One region of the Bacillus sp. FJAT-53060 genome, then DNA from elsewhere that is predicted to be linked to it. Evidence: riboswitches for the same ligand, from Rfam matches in the RefSeq annotation. Region 1 holds a riboswitch; each other region holds the start of a gene.
The links. Region 1 has a riboswitch for S-adenosylmethionine ahead of metK (methionine adenosyltransferase). Riboswitches for the same ligand answer to the same signal wherever they lie in the genome.

Region 1 (4,437 bases):
TAAACGGCTGATTGGAGGTAAAACGCCAAATGCATCAGCTGTTAAAAAGACAATGGCAGATGGATGACCTGCAATACTTGGTTTCACGATGTTATCAATCATTTCGATTGGATAAGCAGCACGTGTATTTTCAGTAAAGAATGTGTCATCATAATCCGCTTCACGTGTTTCTTCATCAAGAACAACATTTTCAAGCACTGAGCCGAAGCTGATGGCTTTGTAAATTTGTGGTTCTTTTTCTTCACTTAAGTTCACACATTTCGCATAGCATCCGCCCTCGATATTGAAGACACCTGTGCCAGACCAGCCGTGTTCATCGTCTCCGATGAGCTTGCGGCTTGCGCTTGCAGAAAGCGTTGTTTTCCCAGTTCCTGAAAGACCAAAGAATAATGCGACATCGCCTTCTTGACCAACGTTTGCTGAGCAGTGCATAGATAGAATATTTTGCTCAGGCAGCAGATAGTTCATCACAGAGAAAATGGATTTCTTCATCTCTCCTGCATATTCTGTTCCGCCGATGAGAATCGTCCGTTTTTCGAAAGAAACGATAATAAACGTTTCAGAGTTTGTTCCATCTGTTTCAGGATCTGCTTTAAAGTGAGGGGCAGATAAGATGGTGAAAGGTTTTTCGTTTGATGATGGTGTTGATCCGTCAGGTCTGATAAATAGCTGCTTTGCAAAGAGATTGTGCCATGCAAATTCGTTTACAACTGTAATCGGCATACGGTATCTTTCATCAGCGCCCGCGAATCCTTCAAAGACAAATAGTTCATCACGTTCTTTTAAGTATGACACAACCTTTGTATATAAACGATCAAAAGCGTCTTTAGAGATCGGCTGATTCACTTGACCCCAATCAATTTTATGCTCAGAGCTATCTTCTTTAACGATAAATTTATCTTTAGGTGAACGTCCAGTGTAGGCACCAGTTGTGGCACGGACAGCACCTGTTGATGTCAAAACCCCTTCATGACGGGCCAAAATCTTTTCAACAAGTTTCGGAACAGATAAATTTTGGTGCGTATTTCCTAATGAGAGCAATGACTGCAAATCTTCTTTTAAATCCACTGAGTTCATAAAAAACCCTTCCTTTACCGTTGAATTTGTTTGTTTCAATTAGTATAACACATTAATAATAATAGTCTATACTATTTGAATGTTTTTGTGTGTGTTTTTTCATTTCTGCAATGAAAATATGCTTTTTGGTGATGCTAATCATGAGGTAAAAAAAGAGGGAAGATAATTCCTATGAAGCATTGACATGACGCAAGGATTTAATATAAGATATCTTATTGAACGGATACTCTTATCCCGAGTTGGTGGAGGGACAGGCCCGATGAAGCCCAGCAACCGGTTTCTTATGAAAAAGGCATGAATATGCTGAGAAACCAAGGTGCTAACCTGATGCAAGGTACAAGAACACCTTGAGCGATAAGAGTGAAAGGCATGCGATCTCAGACCCTTTCCTCACAATGAAGGAAATGGTTTTTTTATTTTGGGGAAACCCTATGAACAAATTGCCAATAACATCTCTAATATAAATGTTTTCATATAAGAGGGAACGAGTTCCGTATCATAATTGGAGACCTCATTTTGGGATGATGTGGTCTTGTACAGGAGGAAATAGCCATTATGAGTCAAAATCGTCGTTTATTTACTTCAGAATCAGTGACGGAAGGACATCCGGATAAAATCTGTGATCAAATTTCAGACAGCATTTTGGATGAAATTTTAAAGAAAGATCCAAATGCACGCGTTGCCTGTGAAACTTCTGTAACAACCGGTCTCGTATTAGTAAGCGGTGAGATTACAACGTCTACTTATGTCGATATTCCAAACACGGTACGTGACACGATTAAAGAAATTGGCTACACACGTGCGAAATATGGTTTTGATGCGGAAACATGTGCGGTTCTTACGTCAATTGATGAGCAGTCTGCTGATATTGCGCAAGGTGTAGACAAAGCACTTGAAGCACGTGAAGGAACAATGACCGAAGAAGAAATTGATGCAATCGGTGCAGGTGATCAAGGGCTTATGTTTGGTTTTGCAAACAACGAAACAGAAGAGCTTATGCCGCTGCCGATTTCACTAGCGCATAAATTATCTCGTCGTTTAACAGAAGTTCGCAAGGATGAAACACTTGCATATCTTCGTCCAGATGGAAAAACACAAGTAACAGTTGAATATGATGAGCAAAACAAACCTGCTCGTATTGATACAGTGGTTATCTCCACACAGCATGCACCAGAAGTGACACTTGAACAAATTCAAAGCGACATAAAAGAGCATGTGATTAACCCTGTGGTTCCAAGTGAACTGATTGATGAAGAGACAAAATACTTTATTAACCCAACAGGTCGTTTCGTGATCGGTGGACCTCAAGGGGATGCTGGTTTAACCGGACGTAAAATCATCGTTGACACGTATGGCGGCTACGCTCGTCATGGCGGCGGTGCTTTCTCTGGAAAGGATGCAACGAAGGTTGACCGTTCTGCGGCATACGCTGCTCGCTACGTAGCGAAAAACATCGTAGCAGCTGGCCTTGCAGATTCTTGTGAAGTACAACTTGCTTATGCAATTGGTGTAGCACAGCCTGTATCGATTTCAATTGATACATTTGGAACAGGAAAAGCGTCTGAAGAAAAGTTAATTGAAGTGGTTCGTGTGAACTTTGATCTTCGTCCGGCTGGCATTATTAAAATGCTTGACCTGCGTCGCCCTATCTATAAACAAACAGCTGCATACGGACATTTTGGCCGTCACGACTTAGATCTTCCATGGGAAAAAATAGATAAGGCAGACACGCTTCGCAAAGAAGCATTAGGACAATAAAAACATATTAAACCGCTTATTTTAAGCGGTTTTCCTTTTGATTAAAAAAATTTTAACAAAAAGCATAAAAATGTGAAACGAAATAGGGCAAAATACTGTCTAATTATAGGTCTACTTTTAAAGAAATAACATAACGTGGAGGCAATAATATGTGTGGGTTTGTTGGTGTATTTAATCACCGTCCATTGTCCGAAACTACAGAGCAGGAAGAGTTAATTAAACAAATGAATCGTCTCATCGTTCATCGTGGTCCAGATGATGAGGGATACTTTCATGATGAGCATGTAGGTTTTGGATTTAGACGTTTAAGTATAATAGATGTTGAACATGGAAAGCAGCCTTTTTCTTATGAAGATGAAAAATATTGGATTATTTTCAATGGAGAAATTTATAACTATGTGGAGCTGAAGGAAGAGCTTGTGAAAAAAGGCTACACGTTCAGTACAGATTCTGATACAGAAGTCCTTCTTGCCACATACCGTCATTATAAAGAAGAAGCGGCTTCTAAGCTTCGCGGAATGTTTGCATTTTTAATTTGGGATAAAGAAGCACAGCTATTATATGGCGCAAGAGACCCTTTTGGAATCAAACCGCTTTATTTTACACAAATAGATGAGAAGGTGTACTTTGCTTCTGAACGCAAAAGTTTAATGGCTGTGAATGAGAACATCTTATTTGATGAGACCTCTTTGCAGCAATACATGTCTTTCCAGTTCGTTCCTGAGCCAAATACACTTGATCAAAAAGTGCTCAAAGTGGAGCCAGGCCACCAGTTTACGTTGCGTCCTCACCAAGACATTGAATTTAAAACGTATTGGAAAGTTCAATTCAAACCTGAACAAACACAAGAGCGGAAATTAATAGAAGAAGTGAGAGATGCAATATATGATTCTGTGAAGGTACACATGAGAAGTGATGTGCCTGTTGGTTCGTTCCTATCAGGTGGTATTGATTCTTCCTTTATCGTGTCTGTGGCAAAGGAATTTCACCCTGAGTTGAAGACGTTCTCTGTTGGCTTTCAGCAAGATGGTTTTAGTGAAGTGGATGTGGCAAAGGAAACAGCTGATAAGCTGGGCTTACAAAACTTTAGTGCCGTTATTTCCCCAGAGGAATATATGAACGAGCTTCCGAAGATTGTCTGGCATTTAGATGATCCGCTAGCTGATCCGGCGGCGATTCCACTTTATTTCGTCGCAAAAGAAGCGAAGAAACAAGTCACAGTTGTTCTTTCTGGTGAGGGAGCGGACGAGCTGTTTGGTGGATATAATATTTACCGTGAGCCTCTTTCCTTAAAGCCATTTGAACCTGTTCCATCCATGCTGAAAAAGCTTCTTCTTCGTCTTGCGCGTTTAATGCCAGAAGGAATGAAAGGGAAAAGCTTTATCGTTCGCGGCTGTACGCCACTAGAGGAACGATATATCGGCAATGCGAAAATCTTTGAAGAGCCAGTGAAGAAAAACCTATTAAAACAGTATGATCCGAACATCACGTATCGTGACGTGACGAAGACATACTTCGAGGAAAGTGCAGGTTACAGTGATATTAACAAAATGCAATATGTTGATATTCATACGTGGATGCGCGGGGACATTCTGCTGAAAG
Region 2 (4,437 bases), on a different contig from region 1:
GATCATTTTGCACCTTTACGCACGTTTGATCACCTAAAAGTGCTTCTGCTGCTGCATCTTGTGTCGCTTTAAAAAGTGACACAAACAGATGCTCCTGATAAAGCTCAATGGCTTCAATCACAGACGGATTACCTGCAGCAAAACCTACTCTCCAGCCTGCCATATTAAATGTTTTAGACAATGTAAAAATTTCGATTCCTGTCTCTTTCGCTCCTTCTACTTGCAAGAAGCTGATAGGCTTTTCACCATCAAATCCAATACCGCCATATGCGAAATCATGAACAACACACATCCTGTAATCTTTCGCAAAAGTAACAGTTTCTTCAAAAAATGCACGACTTGCAGTGGCGCCAGTCGGATTGTTTGGATAATTTAAGTACATCAATTTTGCCTTTTTCTTATCATCCTCTGACAATAGATTGTAATCAGGTAAAAATTGATGTTTTTCAAGCAGAGGCATGGTGACCATGTTGGCTCCAGCAAGCACGGCACCTGACCAATAATCAGGATAACCAGGGTCCGGAACAAGTAGCGTATCATTAGGATTCAGTAAGCATTGTGGCAGCTCAACAAGTCCCGCTTTCCCGCCAAATAAAATCGCAATCTCCGTCATTGGGTCAAGCGTGACGCCATATTCTCTTTCATAAAAGACAGCGGCGGCTTTTTTTAATTTTGCTGTTCCACGGAATGAGGAGTATTGATGATTTTCAGGCTTTGCTACAGCTTCCTGCATGGCTTTCACAATATGTGACGGGGTTGGCTGATCAGGATTTCCCTGGCCTAAATTAATCACATCTACCCCTTCCTGCACTTTTTTCTGTACCTTTTGGACAAGCGCTGCAAAAAACTGTTTCGGTAAATGTTTCAACACATCTGATTGTTGAAATTCCATCTCTTCACCTTCTATTCAAGTTACTTGACAATACACTCACTGTAATAGATTGTTTTATGAATTGTAAAGCCATTTCGGAAAAAAGATTGACATGTAAAGAGCAGCTCTGATAATATCTTGAATTAAGAAATACATGCAGACATGAAACAATTACATAATTGATTTCTCTTATCGAGAGTTGGGCGAGGGATTTGGCCTTTTGACCCCAACAGCAACCGACCGTTAATACCACTGTGAAGTGGGGCGCAGCAAGTAAAGCGCCAAGACAATTGTCTTATAGGGCACGGTGCTAATTCCATCAGTCGTATGTGCTGAGAGATAAGAGAGGCTTAGAGTATACACGCCATCAAGCCTCTTTCTCTCAAGAGAAAGAGGCTTTTTTATATGATTTGGAGGGGAAGTAATTGGTTACACTTACGGCATCATATGAAGAATTAACAGAGAGTTCGGCAGTTGCACTAGCAATTAGACTTGGATTAATCCAAGAAAGCAGTCATTTGACATGTACCGAAATTGGTGACGGGAATTTAAATTACGTCTTTCATATTTTTGATCACAAACACGAAAAAGGGCTGATTATGAAGCAAGCTTTGCCCTATGCAAAGGTTGTCGGGGAGAGCTGGCCTCTTACATTAGACCGTGCAAGAATTGAAAGTGCTGCACTGATCAAGCAGTCAGAGTTTGCGCCGCACTTCGTGCCAGTAGTTTATTATTCCGATACTGCTCTTGCTGTGACAGCAATGGAAGATCTATCACACTTAGAAATCGTCAGAAAAGGGCTAATTGCCGGAAAACATTATCCGCATTTATCCCGTCATGTCGGAGAGTTTTTAGGCAAAACACTATTTTACACATCTGATTTTGTTACGAATCCTAAAATCAAAAAACAATTCGTAAAGCTGTTTACCAATCCTGATTTATGTGACATCACTGAAAAGCTTGTCTTCACAGACCCTTTCTTTGATAGCGAAACAAATGACTTCGAAGAGGAATTAAGAGAAGATGCGAAAGCGCTGTGGGCTGATGTTGAACTGCAAGTTAAAGCAGCAGAGCTGAAGCGCATCTTCTTAACCTCAACTGAAACACTTGTTCATGGAGATCTTCATACAGGCAGTATTTTTACAAGTGAAAGTGAAACAAAGATTATTGATCCAGAATTCGCTTTTTATGGCCCTTTTGGATTTGATATCGGTCACTTTATTGCTAATCTACTCTTGAATGCTTTATCTCGTGAGAATGAACAAGAACAGCAGCCTCTTTTTAACCATGTTGTCAATGTATGGGCTACATTCAAAGAAGTGTTCACAAAAGCTTGGAAAGAAGACAGCATTGAAGCGTTCAGTGGATCAAACAGCTTTTTAGACACAACCTTTGACCGTATTTTAAAAGAAGCGACAGGCTTTGCTGGCTGTGAGCTTGTTCGACGAACAATTGGTTTTGCTCATGCGGCTGATCTTGATACGATTCCATCAACATCTAGAAGGCTTCAGAAGAAAAAAGGAGCTCTGGCCCTCGGAAAAACATTCATCAAACAATACCTTGCAGTGGAAACTGCGTCTGACCTCGTCGCATTATTCCAGCAATCTGTAAAGGAGTGACGGGTTTTGTCTAAAGAATTTGAAGTTCTTCGTTCCGTCGATTGGGAAAACCGAATTAAAATTTCTGAATCAACAAATATGACCGGCTGGAAACTGTGTTTGAGCACTTATATACAAAAGAAGATGTCTATTATGCAATCGTGACATTAAAAGTGTGCGGAGCACCTGCTATTGGCATTACAAAAGCTTTCAGGCTGGCACTCAGTGCCCAAGAGATTAAAACAGAAGAGATTGATGTCTTTAAAAAAGTAGTAGCTCGACTAAAGGAATATTTATATCGTGCTCGTCCAACAGCCGTTAATCTTGCCTGGGCATTAGATACCGTTTCAGCGAATAAAAATGCAAATTCCATTTTTTGTGGCAGCACCGCTTTCGACCTTTGATGTTATTCTTCATCATCTCATTTCATGTATGATTACAAAGAAAGGAATCATCACTTCGCATTATACAGAGGAGATCTATGCTCTTTTCACGGAAAGCATCGCACTCTAATATAAAAAAGCGACATGTTCTTGTCATTTAAGAGCACCATGCTCTTTTGTTTCGATCGTTTTAGCTAATATTTCTTTCTTCTGTTCCTCCGTCAAGACGTTCATTTTGACACATAGTGACGTCACGGCATACATTTTATCTTTTTTTCCCAAAAACATCCTAGCATCCCTCCTTTTTCCCTCAACCAACTTTTTTAGCTTAATAAAAGGATATGTCGCTTGTCAAACATTTGGAACAGGTCAATCGATTTATTTTTTAACAAAAGGGATGCCTTCTAATTCAAGCAGAACTGCTTTCATATCCGTCTTCGTTCCTGCATAGCCTGTCAATGACCGGTCTTTACCAATAACCCGGTGACACGGAATAAAAATAGGCAATGCATTTCGCCGATTGGCTTGTCCTACAGCTCTGACAGCCTTTGGATTGCCGATCTCTTCTGCAATATCTGCATAGCTTCTTGATTCACCATACGGAATAGCAGAAAGTGCCTCCCATATTTGCTCTTGAAACGAAGAGCCTGATTGCTTGAGAGGAAGATCGAATACTTTACGATGACCGTGAAAATACTCATGAAGCTGTTTTTTCGCTTCTCGTAATACAGACGTATCTTCTTTTTTTAGATGGGCTACCTGCTTTTTTGTCATAAACGGCTCATCATCAAACATTACTTCGACGATGAAACCGTCTTTTTCTAGTATGTATATTTCCCCGACTGGTGCGCTATAGACTGTATAATACACATTAAAGCTCTCCTTCTTGTCTTTGTTGTCTCAGTGGTAAAGTGAGGTGGAAAACTGTTCCTACTCCTTCCTCACTCTCAACCTCAATGGTTCCTTGATGCTCCTCAATAATTTTATAACTGACCATTAAACCAAGTCCAGTTCCTCTTTCTTTCGTTGTATAAAATGGTTCGCCGAGACGCTTTAGTTTATCCTCTGTCATTCCGCATCCTTCATCACGCAGTGAGATGACAATATGCTCGTCGCCCTTCCGCTGAATACTCACGTATACATTTCCTTTCTGCGGCATCACTTCAATCGCATTTTTTAAAATGTTAATAAAGACCTGCTTTAATTGATTTTGTTCACAGTAGATAAGCGGAATCTCATCCAATACATTCAGGTGCATTTGGACATTGCCAAGATTGGCCTGGGCGTGCAAAAGATCCATCGTGTCTTTCACAATTTGCACCACATTTTTTTCTTCATACACAATGGCTTGCGGCTTCGCTAAAATCAAAAATTCTGTAATGATGGATTCAATTCTTTTTAGCTCTGATGTGATGACATTGAAATAGAGAGAATACTCCCCTTCAATATTTCCTTTCAACAGCTGAATGAAACCTTTTAATGCCGTCATCGGATTTCTAATTTCATGGGCAATTCCAGCAGCAAGCTCTCCGACCACATGAAGTGTATCTGATTTTCTCACCCGCTCCTCTAATTCTTTCCGCTC
Region 3 (4,437 bases), on a different contig from region 1:
GTATTCATCAAGGACGAGCTTTGTCGCGCCGAACGTATTCGTTTCAATGAAATCCGCACTGGCCTCAAGATATTCACGGTGGATCGTGGAGATGACGTGAGGGGCTGTCATATTCAAATACTCGTTACAGCCCTCATATTCTTCTCCGCCAAAGTCCTCTGCTGTGAGATTGGCATTTTGAATCATTGTACCCATAGCACCATCAAGGACGAGGATGCGTTTCTTGAGCTGTTCAGTGATAGTTGACATGTGTGTTTGACTCCTTTTCTTTCTGATGGATGTAGGTCGTGAGTTCTGCTGTTAAATCTGATCGAAGGAAAGGGGTAATTAAATAGATGCCATTAAACAATTCGCAGGCTGTATCTAATAAAGATCGGGCAATCGCTAAGCCTTCTGTTCGCTGCTTTTCCTTATCTTCTCCTGCCTTTGCCATAATCTCACGAATCGAGTCAGACAGCTTGATGCCCGGAATTTCATGATGAATAAACTCTGCATTTCGGCTGCTTGTTAAAGGCATAATGCCGATATAAATCGGTTTATCCAAATGACGGCTTTCCTCATGAATTTTTACAAGCTGTTCCTCGGAATAAACAGGCTGTGAGATGAAATAATCAGCACCATATTCTATTTTTTTCTCAAGCCGTTTGACGGCCTTATCAATATGGCGCACATTTGGGTTAAATGCGCCTGCCACTGAAAAATTGGTTTTTTTGCCAAGAGGCTTCCCAGAGAAAGAAAGTCCATCGTTAAATTGTTTGATCAGACGGATCAAATCAAAGGAAGTTAAATCATAAACAGACGTTGCACCTGGGAAATCACCAATTTTAGACGGGTCGCCTGTGATCGCTAAAATATCGGTTAATCCAAGTGTATCAAGTCCCATCAAATGGGATTGGAGTCCGATTAAATTACGATCACGACATGTAATATGGACAAGTGAGCGTATATCAAGCTGCTGTTTCAATAAAGCGCCGCAAGCCACATTGCTAATGCGCGGGGTAGCAAGAGAATTATCAGCTAACGTCAGGGCATCAATGCCTGCACTCTTTAATTCGTTCGCTGCGACAAGGAATTTTTCAAAGTTCAGCTTCTTTGGCGGGTCCAGTTCTACGATAATCGATCGTTTTTTAACAGCCAGCTCGTCAAGGCCTGGCTCTGTGCGCTGGTCTTGAATCGAAATGATTTCCTCTTTTAAAACTTTCACTTCTTTTTCTGTGATCGGTCCTAAATCTTTGACCGCTTTTGCCATGGCGCTAATATGTTGAGGCGTCGTTCCACAGCAGCCGCCGATGATGCGTGCACCTTGATTTCTAAACGCTAGTGCACTATTTCGGAAATAATCATTATCTGTATCATAAACAAGTCTGCCTTCTTCAAGGGATGGGAGACTGCTGTTAGGATAGACAGATAAATGGGAATTTTCTAAAAGTGGTACGCTTTCGAGTGCCTGAATCATATGATAAGGGCCCAGCCTGCAGTTGATGCCAACGACATCAGCGCCAAGAGAGGATAATTCAGATAAACCGTCTTTTAGCGGTGTACCGTCCTGCAGAAAACCTTGCTCGTGCATGGAGACGTTCATGACAATCGGAAGAGTCGTTTCTTTACGTGCAATCTGGAGAACGGCCTTTGCCTCATCAAGGTCATAATACGTTTCAAGCAATAATCCGTCAGGCTGCTCATTTAATAGGATATACAGCTGTTCTCTAAAGCTTCGTTTAATCTCATCTAAAGAGTAGGCATTTTTGTTAAACGTTAGAATGCCGCCAATCGTTCCAAGTACATAAGCAGAGCGAGCAGCTGCCTTAGCAATTTGTACCGCTTTTGTATTGATGCGTTTCGTTTCTTCCTCTAAGCCGTAGCGGGATAATTTAATATAATTCGCACCGTACGTGTTCGTTTGGATGATGTCAGCTCCAGCCTGAACATACGCCTCGTGAACTCTTTTCACTTCTCCTTCTCTTGATAAATTTAATTCTTCAAAGCAGCGGTCAATGCCATAAGAATATAAAAGTGTTCCCATTGCTCCATCCGCAATCAGTACGCGATTTTGTAAGTCTTGTAATAGGCCCATTGTGTTCCTCCTTATTTCTATGTAACAAAAAAACAAAAAAGCCTTCTGATAAGAAGAAGACTTTTGGCTGTATCGAAATTCTTCTCCTTATCTTCCAAGCAGTTGCTTGCTGGATTTAGCACCTTGGTCATAGAAACATCTATTTCTACTACACCGGTTGCTGAGGCTTCACAGGGCCAGTCCCTCTGCCTCTCTTGATAAGAAAACGCTATGAACATGTCAATGAATTGAACTTCCATCAACTGTATCGAAAAAATCGGAAATAATCAATGGAAAATTTGAAATTTATCGAAAATTTATAAATTGGACATCAATCGGCAAATCAGCTTTTCGCATGAGTGACATGACCGCTTGTAAATCATCTTTATTTTTTCCTGTGACGCGCACTTGGTCATCCTGTAATTGAGATTTTACTTTAAGGCCAGACTGCTTAATGAGTGCATGGATCTTTTTGGCATTGTCTTTATCGATGCCGCTAATCAGCTTGGCGCGCTGACGGACTGTCCCGCCTAGGGCATGCTCGGTTTTTCCGTAGTCAATGTTTTTAGTTGGTACATTTCGTTTAATCAGCTTGGTCACAAGCACATCTTTTAGCTGTTCAAGCTTAAAGTCATCATCAGAGATGAGAGAGAGCTCTTCTTTTTCGAGTGAAATATCACTTTTACTCCCTTTAAAATCATAGCGGTTTTTGATTTCTTTAAGCGCTGCTTGAATGGCGTTTTGCACCTCAGGGAGCTCTACCTTCGATACGATATCAAATGAACTTTCTTTTGCCATAACGCATGACCTCCATTTGTAGATATTGCGTCTATCTTATCATGCAAATAGGTGAAGAAGAAATTTTATTGAACAGACAAATCAAAGAGTTGAGTTGCATGGGGTATAAATCGAGTGCAGTTTGTCCACTTTAGCTAACAGAACTAGAGATGTTCATGTTGAAAGAAGTATAGTAGAATAAAGTGAATCAAATGATGAACGAACGCTCTTTAATGGGTAGATAGGAAGGAAGAGAACATGAGACCAGGTGAGCAATTGACCTTGCAAATAGATAAAGAGATGGAGTACGGCTATTTTTTAACAGATGGTAAAGATTCTGTCCTCTTACACCGCAGTGAGATGACAGAGGATATTGAAGATCGAGATGAAGTAGAAGTCTACTTATATGTAGATCATGGTGAAAGACTGGCAGCTACGATGAAAATACCTAAAATCAATGCATATACATACGGTTGGGTAGAAGTCGTAGACGTTGTAGAAGACATGGGTGCATTTGTCGATGTTGGTTTGTCAAAGGATGCACTTGTTGCAACAGAACATCTTCCGCCTTTTGAGGAAGCATGGCCAAAAAAGGGAGACAAACTATACTGTATGCTAAAAGTCACAAGCTACGGTAGAATGTTCGCAAAGCCAGCCACTGAAGATGTGATCAGCGAATTGTTTACTGAGGCGCCGGATACCTTCATGAACAAAGAAATCACGGGGACGATTTATCGCTTAATTGCAACAGGTTCCTTTATGTTGACAGACACAGGGGTGAGAGGATTTATCCACCGTACAGAACGAAAGGAAGAACCAAGATTGGGATCGACCGTTACAGGCCGCGTGATTGCGGTGAAGGAAGATGGAACTGTGAATGTCTCCCTTCTTCCTAGAAAACAAGATGCGTTATCTATCGATTCAGAAGAAATTTTGACCTATCTAAGAAGCCGGAATGGCGCCATGCCTTACTGGGACAAAAGTGACCCAGAAGATATCCGAGAAAGATTTCAAATGAGCAAAGCTGCCTTTAAACGAGCATTAGGTCATCTGATGAAAAATGATCAAGCCTACCAAAAAGAAGGCTGGACATACGAGAAAAAGTGAGCATTTCCTCACTTTTTTTATTTTTGTTATAAATAATAGGGTTTTTCAGTGAAGAACCTCTTTTTATCATTGAAATAACGCTCCTCAAATCCGATAAGAAAGGAGTAAGGATGATAAAAGGAGTGTGTTTTTGGATGAAAGTGAAGATTTCATTACTTCTGATGGCAGCCATGGTTATAGTGCTCGCCTCATGCAGCAATCAACAGGGAGGAACACCGAAATCAAATGTGAAGCGGATTGGTGTTATGCTGACAGATGGTGGTCTTGGTGATCAATCATTTAACGATTCATCATTTAAAGGATTAGAAAAAGCACGTGACGGGCTTGGCATTGAATTTGATTATAGAGAAATTGCAGAAACTGATACATATGAAAAAGGGCTGACAGAGCTCGTAAAAGATGGCAATGACCTCGTCATTGGTATAGGCTTCAGCGGCCAAGAGGAATTAGAAAAAGTAGCAAAAAAATATCCAAAGAAGCAATTCTTGCTGATTGATGCC

Region 2: linked by a shared signal. The riboswitch ahead of mtnK (S-methyl-5-thioribose kinase) and the one ahead of metK (methionine adenosyltransferase) in region 1 are both predicted to bind S-adenosylmethionine.
Region 3: linked by a shared signal. The riboswitch ahead of WAX46_RS09680 (bifunctional homocysteine S-methyltransferase/methylenetetrahydrofolate reductase) and the one ahead of metK (methionine adenosyltransferase) in region 1 are both predicted to bind S-adenosylmethionine.

What each region holds. Positions count from the first base shown of each region.
Region 1 covers NZ_JBAWSW010000002.1:6,654-11,090, forward strand. The annotation lists gene pckA (phosphoenolpyruvate carboxykinase (ATP)) at 1-1,077, opposite strand, end outside; SAM riboswitch class I at 1,304-1,438, shown strand; gene metK (methionine adenosyltransferase) at 1,633-2,835, shown strand; gene asnB (asparagine synthase (glutamine-hydrolyzing)) at 2,985-4,437, shown strand, end outside.
Region 2 covers NZ_JBAWSW010000040.1:1,958-6,394, reverse strand. The annotation lists gene WAX46_RS13035 (pyridoxal phosphate-dependent aminotransferase) at 1-892, opposite strand, end outside; SAM riboswitch class I at 1,059-1,216, shown strand; gene mtnK (S-methyl-5-thioribose kinase) at 1,297-2,490, shown strand; gene WAX46_RS13025 (hypothetical protein) at 2,586-2,873, shown strand; gene WAX46_RS13020 (hypothetical protein) at 3,006-3,140, opposite strand; gene WAX46_RS13015 (methylated-DNA--[protein]-cysteine S-methyltransferase) at 3,231-3,722, opposite strand; gene WAX46_RS13010 (PAS domain-containing sensor histidine kinase) at 3,724-4,437, opposite strand, start outside.
Region 3 covers NZ_JBAWSW010000022.1:13,178-17,614, forward strand. The annotation lists gene metH (methionine synthase) at 1-249, opposite strand, end outside; gene WAX46_RS09680 (bifunctional homocysteine S-methyltransferase/methylenetetrahydrofolate reductase) at 233-2,074, opposite strand; SAM riboswitch class I at 2,159-2,278, opposite strand; gene WAX46_RS09685 (YajQ family cyclic di-GMP-binding protein) at 2,360-2,851, opposite strand; gene WAX46_RS09690 (CvfB family protein) at 3,089-3,937, shown strand; gene WAX46_RS09695 (BMP family lipoprotein) at 4,072-4,437, shown strand, end outside.